Regions from separate parts of the Clostridioides sp. LIBA-7678 genome, predicted to be linked through region 1. Evidence: riboswitches for the same ligand, from Rfam matches in the RefSeq annotation. Region 1 holds a riboswitch; the other holds the start of a gene.
What was found. Region 1 has a riboswitch for cobalamin ahead of ACTG46_RS16380 (ABC transporter substrate-binding protein). Riboswitches for the same ligand answer to the same signal wherever they lie in the genome.
Positions count from the first base shown of each region.

Region 2: another riboswitch for cobalamin. It lies ahead of ACTG46_RS18235 (cobyric acid synthase); the one in region 1 lies ahead of ACTG46_RS16380 (ABC transporter substrate-binding protein).

Region 1 covers NZ_CP196987.1:3,525,610-3,529,986, forward strand. The annotation lists gene ACTG46_RS16370 (ABC transporter ATP-binding protein) at 1-420, opposite strand, end outside; gene ACTG46_RS16375 (FecCD family ABC transporter permease) at 423-1,448, opposite strand; gene ACTG46_RS16380 (ABC transporter substrate-binding protein) at 1,521-2,651, opposite strand; cobalamin riboswitch at 2,879-3,063, opposite strand; gene ACTG46_RS16385 (dihydrodipicolinate synthase family protein) at 3,202-4,095, opposite strand; gene ACTG46_RS16390 (fumarylacetoacetate hydrolase family protein) at 4,177-4,377, opposite strand, start outside.
Region 2 covers NZ_CP196987.1:3,959,374-3,963,750, forward strand. The annotation lists gene ACTG46_RS18230 (cobyrinic acid a,c-diamide synthase CobB) at 1-114, opposite strand, end outside; gene ACTG46_RS18235 (cobyric acid synthase) at 154-1,668, opposite strand; cobalamin riboswitch at 1,784-1,962, opposite strand; gene ACTG46_RS18240 (histidine phosphatase family protein) at 2,018-2,632, opposite strand; gene cobS (adenosylcobinamide-GDP ribazoletransferase) at 2,653-3,426, opposite strand; gene cobU (bifunctional adenosylcobinamide kinase/adenosylcobinamide-phosphate guanylyltransferase) at 3,436-3,996, opposite strand; gene cobT (nicotinate-nucleotide--dimethylbenzimidazole phosphoribosyltransferase) at 4,029-4,377, opposite strand, start outside.

The sequences.
Region 1 (4,377 bases):
ATCACTTAGTTCATCAAAATATCTTTTTTTTAAGTGCAATGCATCTACAGATTCTAATGCTTCATCTACCATTATTAAATCTTTTTTAGATAGACTACCAAAAAAACCTGTATATGGATACCTTCCTATATTAACTATATCTTGTACAGTCATTAAATCACCTAATAATCTATTTGTAAGCACTAAAGCCATTTTTTTCGATAATGCTTTTCTTGATATATGATTTATATCTATGTCATTTAGATATATATCCCCTTTTATTGGTGTTATAAGTTTAGATAAAGACCTTAATATAGTAGTTTTTCCAGCACCATTACTTCCTAAAAGGCATAATATCTCTCCATTTTTTACCTCTATATTTATATTACTCACAACTACTTTTTTATTATATCCCACACTTAAATTATTAGTTTTCAACATATCTAAGCCCTGTCCTTCCTTTTCATCAATAGCATTACTACAATTGGTGCTCCTAATAAAGATGTTATTGTACTTATTGGTAACTCTACTGGTGACAAAATTACTCTTGATATCAAATCGCAGAGAGCTGTAACTATACTTCCTAAAAAAATTACCACTGGTATTAGCACTCTATTATCTGATGTCTTAAATATCAGTTTTGAAATTTGTGGTACTGCAAGTCCAATAAATCCTACAGGGCCTGCAAATGCTGATACTATTGCTGCTAGTATACTAGATATAAATACTACCAAAAATCTAAAAAATTTTATATTTATACCAATACTTTTAGCATACTCTTCTCCTAATAAAAAAGCATTTAGAGGTTTTATTATAAAGATACTCATTAAAAGACCTAACATACCAATCAGTATAAGTATCTCTACTTTTTCCCAAGTAAATCCAGAGAAACTTCCCATCGACCAAACAGTAAATTCTTTTAATTTTTCACTATTTGCAAATGATTGTAGTACATTAGTTATACCACTACATACATATCCAGTCATAATTCCTATTATTAAAAGAGTTGTTATATTCTTTACCTTACTTGCAAATAAAATGACTACAGACATTACAATCAAAGCTCCTATAAATGCTGCTACAAATATACTCATTGAAGTTATATTTTCAAATCCTAATGTATATCCACCTAAAATCATAAGCGCTACTGATAAAGTAGAGCCTGAAGATACACCTAATATATATGGTTCAACTATTGGATTCTTAAAAAATATCTGTAGTAAAATTCCTGATACTGCTAAACAAGCTCCACCCACCATAGTTGCAAGTACTCTTGGAATCCTTATGTTGTATATTATTTTATAATGTTCTGTATTATCCATACCTCTTAATACAACATCTATTATTTCTTTAAACTCAATTTTTACAGAGCCAAATGCTACACACACTAAAAAAGTAAGTATCATGCCTATAATTAGTCCTATAAATATTGTAGTATTCTTTATTCTCATTTTATTAATAAAATCCATTTATATACCCCTCTTAACAAATCTATATTAACTAAAATCCATAAAACTCATCTTTTAGTGTCGTATTATATATTATTTATCATAATTTATATAATGTTTAATTTTTTCACCTGTAGTACCTGGATGAAACATCTCAACTAAATCTACTATTAATTCATCAGTCTTATCTACTGATTGATAATAATCTGGAGCAAATACCCACAAGTTACCATTTTTTACAACATCCAAATCAGCCAATACAGGTGCACTAGATTTTATAGACTCTAAGTTTGGTGCATAATCTGAGCTTGATGAGTATACAAATATATCTGCATCCTTTGCAACTTCATGTAGTTGTTCAATACTCACTCTTCCTTCATTTGAATCCATTGAAGCACATGCATTCATTCCACCTGCCATTCTTATCATATTATCTACATATGAATCTTTAGGTGCTACATAAGCATTTCCTTCATATACAGATGCCCATACTACCTTAGGCTTGTTCTTGTTTTTTATCTTTTTACTTACTTCTTCTATCTTTTGTACTGTCTTATTCAATTCACTAGTGGCTATATCTTCTTTATCATAAAACGCAGCTATTAAACTTGTCCATTCCATTCTTCCAAATGGGTTTTGCTCTTTGTATTCATTATCTACAACATAGTTAAGTCCTAATTCTTTTAGTTTATCAATAAATTTTGTATCAGCTTCTGATAGACCACTACTAACTATAGTTAAATCAGGATTTAAGTCTACTATTTTTTCATAATCTGGTGCTAAGTTTGAACCAACATAATGTATCTTTCCGTCCTTCATCAAATCTTTAATTTCTTTGATAGTCCAATACTGTTCCTCTGTCGTTACTGCTTTTATGCTATTTAGCTCACCTATTGTTCTTAGAGAGCAGGCTTGTGTTGTAGATGCTATTAATACATTATCTACAGGTGTTCTAACTATATTAGCATTTTTATACTTTTCAGGAACTTCAATTTTTTTAGGAATTAAAATCAGTTCTCTTTTATCTCCATCAGTTACTTTTTTAATTCCATTCTCTAAGTCTTCAACACTAAATCCACTTGCATATTTTAATTCTAACTTCTTACCGCTACTAACTTGTGCATTCTCTTTATCATTTTTACTACATCCTATAAGACCTCCTACTAAAAGAACTATCATAATACTTAGAAAAAATTGCTTTAAAACATTTACTTTAAATTTCATCTCTTTCACTCCAATATTTTATTTTTATAAGTGGTTAAAAATTTTAATAACATATATTTCTAAAATATATCTCATTAGAATTATATTAAAGTTATCTTTAATAATTATAACCTTTTAATAAAATAAAAAACTTCTCCTAATTTAGAAAGGAGAAGTTTATATATCAATTTTACAAAAAATGAATTGATATTTCATTTTATTATAAATTACAATTTCCACCCTAAATTGAACCTATGTAATACTGGGCAGGTCTCCTGACTCACGGCTTTTCCTCTATCACCCTTCCCAAAATTTTTCATATAAATCTCAGTGGATTTTGATTTCGTATCCGTATACAGTAGCGGGGGCTGTAGTGAACTTGCATCACTTTCCCTATTAAACTAATCTAGTACCCTAGTATTATTTAATTTATTTTTTATTAAGATAATTGTAGTTTATTGTTGGCAACTTTGCAAGGTTGATTTAACATATAAAATAAAGAGTGCCCAAAATGACTATAAAAATCATTTTAAAACACTCTTTGTTTTTTACTATATACTTAATTAAGCAGTTAACATATATTTAATTCATTCATTAATTTTTTAATCTCACATACTTGATTTTCATTTGGTTTTGTAAAAGGAGCAGTCATATAATCACTTACTTGTAATCCCCTTATATTCAGAGCCTTTTTCATTGCTGGTATAAATGGATTTGTTATTAAATAAAAATCCATTGCTTTGTTGATATATTTTTGAATTTCTATAACCTTATCCATATCTCTATTATTATAAGCTTCTGCCCATTTTGAACAAACTTCTGGAATTAAATTTGATAAACCTCCTATACAACCTGCTCCCCCAGACATTAGATTATGTATAAAGTTTTCGTCATAACCACTATATATCTTAAAATTTGGGAACTCTGCTTTCATAGTATTTATTAAATCTCTAGTATGTCCCATTAAAGTTACTGTATCCTTATAACCAACTATATTTTTATGTTTTCTTACAAGTCTTAATGTAAGTTCTGGACTCAAGTCATAACCAGTTCTATCTGGATAATTATATAGATATATTTCAGCTTCTGTATTTTTAGCTATTTCACTATAAAACAACTCAATACTGTCATCATCAAGAGAGAAATAATAAGGGCTTATTATCATAACTCCATCAGCTCCACTATTATGTGCATAATTTGAAAGCTCTATAGACTCTTTTATACTCATACGACTTGTACCTATAAACACTTTTACTCTCTTATTAACATAACTAATTACTAAATCTATAAGTTCTTTTTGCATATCCATAGACATATTAAAGAACTCTCCAGTACTTCCCATTATAACTAGACCATCTACACCTCCATCTATAAGATGGTCATAGACTTTCTTATTTCCTTCTTTATCTAAATTTCCTTCTTCATCAAATATTGTAACCACTGGTGTCAAAAATTCTGCTTTCATAATTTAAACTCCTAAAATTTATTTTAATATGTTCATTTAATACATTCAGGTTTTGCCTTAACATTACCTATATTAAAACATTTATTTAATGTAATTTCTTAAAATTCCAATACTTTCAACCTCACATTCAATTACATCTCCACTACTCATATATCTAGGGGGCGAAAAACCCATACCAACTCCAGAAGGTGTACCTGTAGCTATAATATCTCCAGCCTCTAAAGTCATCCCCTTTGAAAGTTCTGAAACTATGTCTGAAATGTCTGATATGAATAATCTTGT
Region 2 (4,377 bases), 430 kb from region 1:
TACTTTATATGGCTGTACTTTCATATTCCTCTTGACTAAGGCTTGCATTATTCCTAATGAAATTGTTGTCTTGCCTACTCCACTACTGGTACCTGCAATTAAGATTTTTTTCATAATACACCTCCTACCTAAATTATAAATACAGAATCATTACTATTTCATAATCTCATATATTTTCTCTATATCTAAATGCTCTCTTAAAAAATCAGCCAATTTATCATATTCTTTATCTTTAAATTCACCAAAAGAATTTACCTTGCTTTCTAATTCTTGTAGACCTTTTTTCTTTCTTATATTATTTAAAATTTTCCTTGTGAAACTTATTTCATCAAAGATTCCATGAATATAAGTTCCAATTACAGTACCATCTTTATTTATGCTTCCTTCAGTATAATTCACTTCTTCATCCAGTTTTTTTGTTATCAAATCTAAGCTTCTTATACCATCACCTCGATTTGTAATACCCATATGGATTTCATAACCTTTTACTTTTATACCTTTAAGGTCATTCATATATTCACCATTACATTCAACAATAGTAGCTTCTACTTGTGTGGTAGTTTTTTCTTTCTCAAATATTGTTTCTGTATCTAAGAGACCTATACCATCAACTTCTTCAATTTCACTTTCAACATGATAAGGGTCTCTTAATTTCTTACCTAGCATTTGATACCCACCACATATACCAAATATCAATTTACCTTGACCATGCAAATTTTTAATTTGTGACTCAAGACCACTTTCTCTTATATACATTAAATCATTTATAGTACTTTTAGTTCCTGGTATTATTACCATATCTGGATTTCCTAAAGATTCTCCAAAATCTACATACCTGATGCTTACATCTTCTTGTGTCTCAAATATATTGAAATCTGTAAAATTTGACATGTGTGGAGTTCTAATTATTTCTATGTGTATATCACCTTTATTCATTTTTTTCTTAAATCTAGTAGTCACACTATCCTCATCTTCTATTTTTATATCTGTATAAGGAACTACTCCTATAACAGGTACTTTTATAATGTCTTCTAGCATATTTACTCCATCTTGTAAAAGCTCTTTTTTTCCTCTAAATTTATTAATTATTACACCTTTTACTCTTTTTTTCTCATCTTCATTTAATAAAAGCATTGTTCCTACTAATGATGCAAATACTCCTCCTCTATCAATATCTCCAACTATTATTACAGGTGCATCTGCTATTTCTGCCATACCCATATTAGATATATCTCTATCTTTTAAATTTATCTCTGCATTACTACCAGCGCCTTCCATAACTACAATATCATAAGTTGAATTCAAGCTATCAAAGGTATCTTTCAATATATCTACCAATTCTAGTTTGTAATCATGATATTGGGAAGAAGGCATTTCCCCTATAACTTTACCTCTTACAATAACTTGACTTTTGTTATTTCCAGAAGGTTTTAATAGAACTGGATTCATATCAGCTATAGGCTCTATTTTTGCTGCTTCAGCTTGAAATACTTGTGCTCTTCCCATTTCTAATCCTTCTTTAGTTATAAAGGAATTTAAAGCCATATTTTGAGACTTAAAAGGAGCAACAGTATAACCATCTTGTTTAAATATTCTACACAAACCTGCTACTAAGATACTTTTACCTACGTTTGATGCTGTTCCTTGTAGCATTATTTTTTTCCCCACTTTCTAACCCCTCCTTGCTAAAATTTACTAAAATGCCAATAAAAAAAGTCCTATTGCTTCTAAAGATAGGACTTTTATACGTATTAATTAAAAATCTTTCACCCCGAAGACCTCTTGTTTTAAATTAAATTAGGCAGGTATCCTGGCTTAACTTCATCCTACTTCTATAACCTTCCCATCAAATTGACAGTGGTATTTATAGTTTCGTTGGTTTCACAGTAGCGGGGGCTGCAAAGGCATCTAACCTTTTTCCCTTTTAATATATAATTAAGAACCTAATTTTAATCTAATATTCTATTTTCATTAATATTTTTACAGACATATATTGTAATACTTAATTTTAATTAAATTATATAAAGTCTGTAAAATTCATTTTATCTACTACAGTAAATCCACTATTAATTTCTAAAACTGTAATAGATGCATTATCAATTTTAAAGTTCCAATGATATTTATAACCACCAGAAATCAAATGTGTTATTATATTTCTTATTGTTCCTGCATGAGAACATATAAGTATTGTTTTTATATCTGAATGACTATCATTTTCTAAAAGTATATTATCAATTTCTTTTGCCACTCTTTTATAAGAGTCTATGAGACTTTCTCCATTTGGATATCTATAGTTGTTACCTTCTTCTATCATCTTTTCGAACTCTTTGGGATATTTGACTTTAATTTCTTCAAAAGTTATTCCTTCAAAGTCTCCAAAACTAATTTCTCTTAAAGCTTCTTTTTCTTCTATTTCTATTAATTTTAACCTTGATATCTTTTCTATTGTATCCTTTGTACGTGAAGATGGTGTCGTGTAAATTCGGTCTATATTTTCATTACTTAGGTATTCAGTAATTTTATTTATTTGAATTTTTCCTTCTTCACTGATACAACTATTTATGTGACCTGATAATCTTCCTTTTTTATTATCATTTGTCAATGCATGTCTTATTAGTATTAATCTTATCACATTATCACCACTTTTTAGTTTTAAAAAAACATAAAAATTAACAAATATATATAAATCAAATATACAAGCTCTGAAAGTTCTATTCCACAACCTAATATATCACCTGTTACTCCATCAATCTTTTTATAAATGTGTTTTTTGAATAATATTATAAATATAAAAATTACTATAGCTGAACCTAATATTTTAATCAACACTATATTAGGTAATAAGAATATAAATTTAGTAATAAGAATAACTATTAATGATGTATATACTATAGCTGTTATTAACATATTTGTAGTCAGTTTACCTATAAATAAATTTCCCATTCCTTTTTCTCTTGGTGTCACAGTTTTATATGTCAATAACATTACTCCTAATCTTGCAATCATTGGCATAAATATTATAACCCATAATGAATTATTACTTATTATATTGTATATGAATCCAACCTTTAATAAAAGCACAAACATAATTGCTAAAAGTGAATTTGTACCTAACCTTGAATCTTTCATTATTTCAAGCATTTTTTCTTTATCTCTATAGCTATATATTGCATCAAATGTATCTCCTAATCCGTCTATATGAAGACCTCCAGTAATTAATACCCCAGCTAGAGTTATTATTATAGAAGCTATAAATGGTTCAAATAAAAGCATAGAAATCCATCCTATTAAATAAGATAATACACCAATAACAAAACCTACAAGTGGAAAATACACTATTGATTTATAAAATTCATCATCAAATCCTACATTTAATTTTATAGGTATCCTTGTTAAAAACTGTAGTATTAAAATAAATCTTTTCATAGTCACATACTACTCCTTTATTTTCATAGGTATGCCACTAACTACAAAATAAACTTCATTACTTTTTGATGCTATGTATTGATTTATGCGACCTACAATATCAGCATATATCCTACTAAGTTTATTCCCAGGAACAATTCCCATACCTAATTCATTTGTAACAAATACAAAGTATAGATTTGTTTTTTCTATTTCTTCAATAAGTCTTATAACTTGTTCTTTTATATATTCTTCCAATTTGTTTATCTCTTCTTGAGTAGACTCTTCTATATTTAGATTGTGTTTAAACATTAGATTATTTACTAATAAGGTTACACAGTCTAGTATAACAGTTTCATGTTCTTTGTATAGCTGTCTAATTATGGAATATATATCTTCATATATTTCATATGTATCCCAATTTCTAGGTCTATTTTCTTGATGCTTTTTTACCCTATCTTTCATTTCATCATCAAACGGAATAGAAGTTGCTATATAAGCTGTTTTATTATTCCTATTTAAACATAGCTTTTCTGCAAAGTTACTCTTCCCTGACCTAGCTCCTCCTGTTACCAGAACAATTTCACTCATCAAAACACTCCTACATATTAAATTTTTATGCCTTATCTCCCCATGTCAATTTCATCAAAAGTTGCCATATTCCTATAAGTATAATTTGAAGCTTCTATTATGTTAAATGCTAGAGCAGCTCCACTTCCTTCACCCAACCTCATATCCATATTTAGTAAAGGGTCTAATTTCAATATATCTAAGGCTCTCTTAGTTCCTGATTCTGCTGACATGTGAGATGCTATCATATATTCTCTAGTTTTTGGATTTATCTTATAAGCAATTAGTGCTGCTGCATAAGAAATAAATCCATCAATTACTACTGGAATTCTATTAGCACTACATCCTAATATTACACCTGCCATTGAACCTATTTCAAATCCACCCACTTTAGATAAAATA